Regions from separate parts of the Arthrobacter sp. BB-1 genome, predicted to be linked through region 2. Evidence: riboswitches for the same ligand, from Rfam matches in the RefSeq annotation. Region 2 holds a riboswitch; each other region holds the start of a gene.
The links. A riboswitch is a leader RNA that binds a small molecule or an ion and turns the genes downstream of it on or off. The one in region 2 is predicted to bind thiamine pyrophosphate.
Positions count from the first base shown of each region.

Region 1: it holds a riboswitch for thiamine pyrophosphate, as region 2 does, so the genes downstream of both, thiC (phosphomethylpyrimidine synthase ThiC) here and FHJ30_RS18885 (ECF transporter S component) in region 2, are expected to answer to the same signal.
Region 3: it holds a riboswitch for thiamine pyrophosphate, as region 2 does, so the genes downstream of both, thiD (bifunctional hydroxymethylpyrimidine kinase/phosphomethylpyrimidine kinase) here and FHJ30_RS18885 (ECF transporter S component) in region 2, are expected to answer to the same signal.

Region 1 covers NZ_VDEV01000022.1:44,429-46,686, forward strand. Annotated here, with positions in the region: gene FHJ30_RS12055 (amidohydrolase family protein) at 1-587, opposite strand, end outside; TPP riboswitch at 678-785, shown strand; gene thiC (phosphomethylpyrimidine synthase ThiC) at 786-2,258, shown strand, end outside.
Region 2 covers NZ_VDEV01000034.1:6,151-8,408, reverse strand. Annotated here, with positions in the region: gene FHJ30_RS18895 (DUF4383 domain-containing protein) at 1-114, opposite strand, end outside; gene FHJ30_RS18890 (heme-degrading domain-containing protein) at 198-740, opposite strand; TPP riboswitch at 826-966, shown strand; gene FHJ30_RS18885 (ECF transporter S component) at 1,032-1,655, shown strand; gene FHJ30_RS18880 (ABC transporter ATP-binding protein) at 1,655-2,258, shown strand, end outside.
Region 3 covers NZ_VDEV01000019.1:279,288-281,545, reverse strand. Annotated here, with positions in the region: gene FHJ30_RS11635 (Rne/Rng family ribonuclease) at 1-568, shown strand, start outside; TPP riboswitch at 697-794, shown strand; gene thiD (bifunctional hydroxymethylpyrimidine kinase/phosphomethylpyrimidine kinase) at 802-2,258, shown strand, end outside.

The DNA.
Region 1 (2,258 bases), on a different contig from region 2:
GGAAGGTGGCGTGGCAGCAGGCCGGTGGCATGCTCCACGCAGTCGATGCCGGCATCCAGCACGTCGTCGAGCGTCTCTTCGGCAAAGCAGTGCGCGGTAACGCGCGCACCCTCATCGTGGGCGGCCTGGACTGCATCACGGACGACGGCGGCAGGAAAGGACGGGGCCAGGTCGCCGGCATAGCGGTCGATCCAGTCCCCCACGAGTTTGACCCAGCCGTCACCGTCCCGGGCCTGCTTGCGGACAGCCTCCACCAGGCCGTCCGGCTCAACCTCTTCCGCGTCGCTCCCGCCCTGCAGCCACCTGGTGTCGGCAGGGGATCCTGCGTCCCGGACCAACAGCGTGCCGGCTATCAAGTCCGTCCGGGCCTGGTCCCCGGCGGTGGCCGCATCCACTGCACCTCCCACCCCCAAGCCGATGTGGCAGTGGGCATCCACGAAGCCCGGCAGCACCCAGCCGGCCAGGATCCTGTCCGGCGCCTTCGCCGGTTGGCGGAACGTCAGCCTGCCGTTAATGGACCACAGGCCGCGGGCCTCGCTGTCCGGCCCGGTAAGCACAGTTCCGGTGAACTGGATGATTTCTGGCATGGCCTTCCTCTCCTCGCCCGGACAGGCTAGCACCGGCCAACGTGGCAAGGCCCCCTCGCGTTTGCCCTTGCGGGCGTGTGGTAGCTTTCATCTTGACCACACGGGTGCCCCTGCAGGGGCTGAGATCGGGCTGACGCAGCCTGCGACCGTCGAACCTGTCCGGGTAATGCCGGCGAAGGAAGTGAGTATTCCTTGAGTATGCAAACTGCACAGCTGAACCCTGCCCACAACCCGCCAGTCGCGGAGGAAACCAGCCAAAACCAGCCTGCTGTCACGCAATCCCTGAAGTCCCGCTCGTTGGCGTTTGTCCACGATGAGGCGGCGGGCATCCGGGTACCCGTCACGGAAATAGAGCTGACGGACTCACCGAACGGGCAGCCCAACGGCCCGTTCCGGACCTACCGGACGGCAGGGCCCGGGAGCGACCCCGTCCGCGGCCTCCTTCCCGTCCGGACGGACTGGATCGAAGCGCGCGGGCACACCGAGGCGTACAGCGGCAGGGAACGGAACCTGCTCGACGACGGCCGCTCGGCTGTCCGCCGGGGCGCTGCCAGCGCGGAGTGGAAGGGAGCGCGCCCCGTGCCCCGCCGCGCCGTCGACGGCAGGACCGTGACGCAAATGCACTATGCGCGGCAGGGCGTCATCACCCCGGAGATGCGTTTCGTGGCGCTGCGGGAGAACTGCGATGTGGAACTGGTCCGCAGCGAACTGGCTGCGGGCCGCGCCATCATCCCGAGCAACATCAACCACCCTGAGTCCGAGCCGATGATCATCGGCAAGGCCTTCCTGGTGAAGATCAACGCGAACATCGGCAACTCTGCGGTCACGTCCTCGATCGCCGAGGAGGTGGACAAACTGCAGTGGGCCACCCAATGGGGCGCGGACACGGTGATGGACCTTTCCACCGGAGATGACATCCACACCACCCGCGAATGGATTATCCGCAACTCGCCCGTGCCAATCGGCACCGTCCCCATCTACCAGGCGCTCGAGAAGGTCAATGGGGAAGCCAATGCCCTTACGTGGGAGGTTTTCCGCGACACCGTTATTGAGCAGTGCGAGCAGGGTGTGGACTACATGACCATCCACGCCGGGGTCCTGCTCCGGTACGTTCCCCTGACGGCAAACCGGGTCACCGGCATCGTGTCCCGCGGCGGTTCCATCATGGCCGGCTGGTGCCTGGCGCACCACCGGGAGAACTTCCTCTACACCCACTTTGACGAGCTCTGCGAGATTTTCGCACGGTACGACGTCGCGTTTTCCCTGGGCGACGGCCTGCGGCCCGGGGCGACGGCGGACGCCAACGACGCAGCGCAATTCGCCGAACTGGACACGCTGGCGGAGCTGACGCAGCGCGCCTGGGAATACGACGTCCAGGTGATGGTTGAGGGTCCGGGCCACATCCCGTTCCACCTGGTCCGCGAAAACGTGGAGCGCCAGCAGGAGCTGTGCAAGGGTGCGCCCTTCTACACGCTCGGGCCGCTGGTGACGGACGTGGCGCCGGGCTATGACCACATCACCTCGGCCATCGGTGCCACCGAGATCGCCCGCTACGGCACCGCCATGCTGTGTTATGTCACGCCCAAGGAGCACCTGGGGCTGCCCAACAAGGACGACGTAAAGACCGGGGTGATCACCTACAAGATCGCGGCGCACGCGGCGGACCTTGCC
Region 2 (2,258 bases):
GGTGATGCCCGGGATGAAGCCCAGGATGCCGAACAGGACGAAAACCGAGCCCGTTCCGAGAGCGGCTTTTTGCAGGCGTGTCCGGGGGCCCGTCAGGCGGGTGCTGGCTGCCATATCCTGTCCTCCTCAAAACCCGGGAGACAACATAGTAAGCATGATTACTAATAAATGCTAAGCAGCCTTTGTATTTGTGAGGGTCAGTCCGCTCCCGCGGAGTGGAGGATTTCGCGCAGGGCTTCGACCACCAGGTTGTGGTCCTGCACCTGGGGAAGACCCGAAACCGTAACGGTGGCCACGGCCCCGACGCCGGCGACGTACAGCGGGAAGGAGCCGCCGTGCGCCGCGTACCGGCTCTCATCGAACCATCCCTGGTCCTCGATCCGGCCACCGCGAAGCCGTCCGCGGAGCCCCACCAGCAAGGAAGGGATCTCGTACCGGGCGGCTGTGCGCTGCTTGGCCCGGATCCAGTGCTCGTTGTCCGGCGTCGCGCCGGGCAGGGCCACATGGAACAGCACCTGCTCACCCTTGGTGATGTCAATCGCGATGGGCAGCCCGCGCTCCTTGCCCAGCTCCACGAGGAGCAGCCCCAGGTTCAGGGAATCGTCAAGGGAGAATCCGGGAAACTGCAGTTCGCGGACCTCGCCTTCAATCCGGGCGATCAATTCCTCCAGCGAGCCCTCCGGCTGTGCAGCATCGGAATCGGGATCATATCCGGTCACATCCGGCGGATTGGCAGTCATGGCCCACAATCTACCCCTCCTGCGGTATAAACTGGACAACGCCCAACAGGGCAATTGCAGCAAGTCATTTCAACCAAAAGCAACATTCAAACGACAGGGGAGCGCCGCCGTCGGGCATCACTGGCCATGCCAGGATCCGCAGGTGGGCGCTGAGAGTGCGGACAGCCGCAGACCCTCGAACCTGATCCGGTTAGTACCGGCGTAAGGGAGTCGAGCTTCTCGAAGTGCGCGCAGCGGCAGCAGTGCCGGCAGGCGTGTCCACTTTCCCCTCCTGTTTCCCAGGAGGATTACATGGCAACAACAGCAGTCAAGAAGACCACCAGCAAGTCCTGGCGCGTCGTGGACATCGTGGTCTCGGCCCTGATCGCCATCGCCGGCGGCGTCATTTTCTGGGCCTGGTCCCAGGGCGCGGCCGCAGTATCAGGGCCCATGAACGCCGTCTACCCGCCCCTGACGGGCCTGATTGCCGGCGGCTGGATGATTCCGGCAGTTCTGGGCATGCTCATCATCCGCAAGCCGGGCGCTGCTCTGTTCTGTGAGACGGTTGCGGCCACCGGCGAGCTGCTCATGGGGTCCCAGTACGGTGCTTCGGTGCTGTTCTCCGGCTTCGTGCAGGGGCTGGGCGCGGAAATCATTTTCGCGATCTTCGTCTACCGGAAGTTCAACCTGCCTGTGGCACTGCTGGCCGGTGCCGCCGCAGGCCTCTTCTGTGGCCTGAACGACTCCTTCGCTCCGTGGGGCTGGAACATCGCCTACTCCGGCGGGGATAAGCTGGCGTACATCGTCTTCACCGCCATCTCCGGAGCCATCATCGCCGGCGCCCTGTCCTGGATCGCCACCCGCGGCCTGGCCAGGACCGGGGTCCTGAGCTCCTTCGCGTCGCGGAAGGCAGCTACGGAGCCCGTCTTCTCCTGATGTCCGCCCCTTCCCGCCAGGGCGCCTCCACTGCAGTGCGTCCCGCCGCCGTCACAGCCAGGGGCTGGGGCTGGCGGCATGCCGGGCGCGCCAAGCCGGCAGTCCATGCCCTGGACCTGGACATCCGCCCCGGGGAGCGCGTGCTGCTCCTGGGCCCTTCCGGGGCCGGCAAGTCCACCCTCCTGCATGCTTTGGCGGGGGTGCTGGGGGATGTGAACGACGACGGCGGCGCGGCAGGAGATTCCGACGAGTCGGGTTCGCTGCTGGTTGACGGGGCCGCCCCCCGCGAGCAGCGCGGGCGGGCCGGCCTGATGCAGCAGGACCCCGAAACACAGGTGGTCCTGTCGCGTTTGGGCGACGACGCCGCCTTCGGCGCCGAGAACCTCGCCGTGCCCCGCGACGCCATCTGGACCCGCGTGCACGAGGCGCTGGACGACGTCGGACTTTCACACCTTCCGCTGGACCACCCCACGTCGGTGCTCTCCGGCGGGCAGAAACAGCGGCTGGCGCTGGCGGGCATCCTTGCCATGCGTCCCGGCCTGATCCTGCTGGACGAGCCCACCGCCAACCTGGACCCTGCCGGCGTGCTGGAGGTCCGCGACG
Region 3 (2,258 bases), on a different contig from region 2:
GCACGACGGCGACGCCTCCAGGCCCGCTGCCGTCCTCACCTTTGGCGGGGAGAAAGTTGCCCTGCCCTTCGTGGAGCACGCGGAGGAGCAGCAGCCGAAGCCGGCCCTGACGCTTGACCGGCTCGCCGAAGCCTTCGCCCACCTTGGTGAGCCTGCTGCCGAAGAAAAGGCTGAGCAGCCCGGACGGCGGGAGCAGGAACTGGAGCAGCGGGAACCGGAGCAGGTCCGGGCTGCGCAGGCCGAGGCGCCGCAGGCGGTTGTTCCACAGGCCGGGCCTGAGCAGCCCCAGGCTGCCCCTGCCGTGCCGGAGAAGGACTATTCCGACCACACCCTGGAACAGTCCCGCCCGCGCCGGGCACGCCGCAACCGCAGCGCCAGCCGTGCCCAGGGTGCGGCCAACGAGACCTCCGTCCAGCACCGCGAGAATGTCCCCGCTGCGGCGGCAGGGCACTCACATTCTGCAAAAGCGCCGGGAGCCGACCAGGCAGGTGCCACCGGGCAAGGCAACGGCAAGCCCGCGGAGGAGCCCATCATCCTGGGTGTTGGGGTTCCCGCTTCGGAGCTCTAAGCCACTGCACACGAAACGCCCGGATGCCCGGCCGCCCACCACCCGTGGACGGCCGGGCATCCGGTATTTAAGCCTGTAAACGCCGCCGCGTCACCTTCACCTTCCGCACGGCAAAAAAGCTAGGCTGGTGAATCGACACGGGGTGCCGCGCAGAGGGCCGGCTGAGATCCACACCCGTTGAACCTGTCCGGTTAGCACCGGCGAAGGGATGTCTCTTGTCCACCACCCTTGCAATGCCCACCGCCATCCTGCAGGAAGCTCCCGAAACCCGTCCTGCCGCCCAGCCGGGTTCGGGCCGGGAGCTACCCCGGGTCCTGTCCATCGCCGGCTCTGACCCTTCCGGCGGCGCCGGCATCCAGGCAGACCTGAAGAGCATCGCTGCACACGGAGGCTACGGGATGGCCGTCGTTACGGCACTTACCGCGCAGAACACCTGCGGAGTGCGTGCCGTCCACGTTCCGCCGGTGGCCTTCCTCACCCAGCAACTCGACGCAATCAGCGATGACATCAGCATCGATGCCGTGAAGATCGGCATGCTGGGCGACGCCGCCGTGGTCCACGCTGTCCGGGCATGGCTCGAAAAGGTGCGTCCCGGCGTCGTGGTCCTTGACCCGGTCATGGTGGCCACCAGCGGCGACCGGCTCCTCCAGGAGTCCGCAGAGGCGGCCCTCCGCGACCTGTTGCCCCTGGCCCACCTCATCACCCCCAACCTGGCAGAGCTTGCCATGCTGGTTGGCGGGCCTGTGCAGGAGAGCTGGGAAGGTGCGGTGGAACAGGGCCGCCGGCTCTCCGCAGCCACAGGGGCAACCGTGCTGGTTAAGGGCGGCCACCTGGCGGGGGACCAGTGCCCCGATGCCCTGGTCGATACCAGCGGCAGGCTGAGCCAGGAAGTGGTGGTGGTTCAGGGGAAGCGGGTGGCAACGCGGAACAGCCACGGCACCGGCTGTTCGCTCTCCTCGGCCATGGCCACCGTCCAGCCGCGGCTGGGGGACTGGGAGGCCGCCCTCCGAGAGGTCAAGCCCTGGCTGGCGGGTGCGCTGGAAACATCAGGCCGGCTGGCCGTGGGATCAGGCAACGGGCCCGTCCACCATTTCCACCACCTGCAGGCGCCGGCCGAGGGAAGCTTCGCCGGGCAACTGTGGACTGAAGCGGAGAAGCACCTGGAAGCCATCTATGCCCTGGCGTTCATCGAGGACCTTGCCTCCGGTGGCCTGGCCGAGGACCAGTTCGCCTACTATCTGGCCCAGGATGCCATCTACCTCAACGGCTATTCACGGGTGCTTGCGCGCGCCAGCGCCCTCGCCCCGACTGAAGCGGAACAGCTCTTCTGGGCACGCTCCGCCCAGCAGTGCCTGGAAGTCGAATCCGAACTGCACCGCTCCTGGCTGGCATCCCGCGAGGTCCAGTCCGAACCGGGGCCCGTGACAAAGTCCTACGTGGACCACCTGCTGGCGGCATCGGCGTCGGGCAGCTATGCCGTGCTGGCGGCAGCGGTCCTGCCCTGCTTCTGGCTGTATGCCGAGGCCGGCAAAACGCTGCACGCCAGGTTCATGGCGGCCGGCGAACCAGCCGGCCACCCCTACGCCGACTGGCTCCGCACCTACGCAGATGAAGGCTTTGCCGAGGCAACCCGGACGGCCGTTGCCATCGTGGACCGGGCAGGGCGCGCGGCTGCCGACCATGAAAAGGC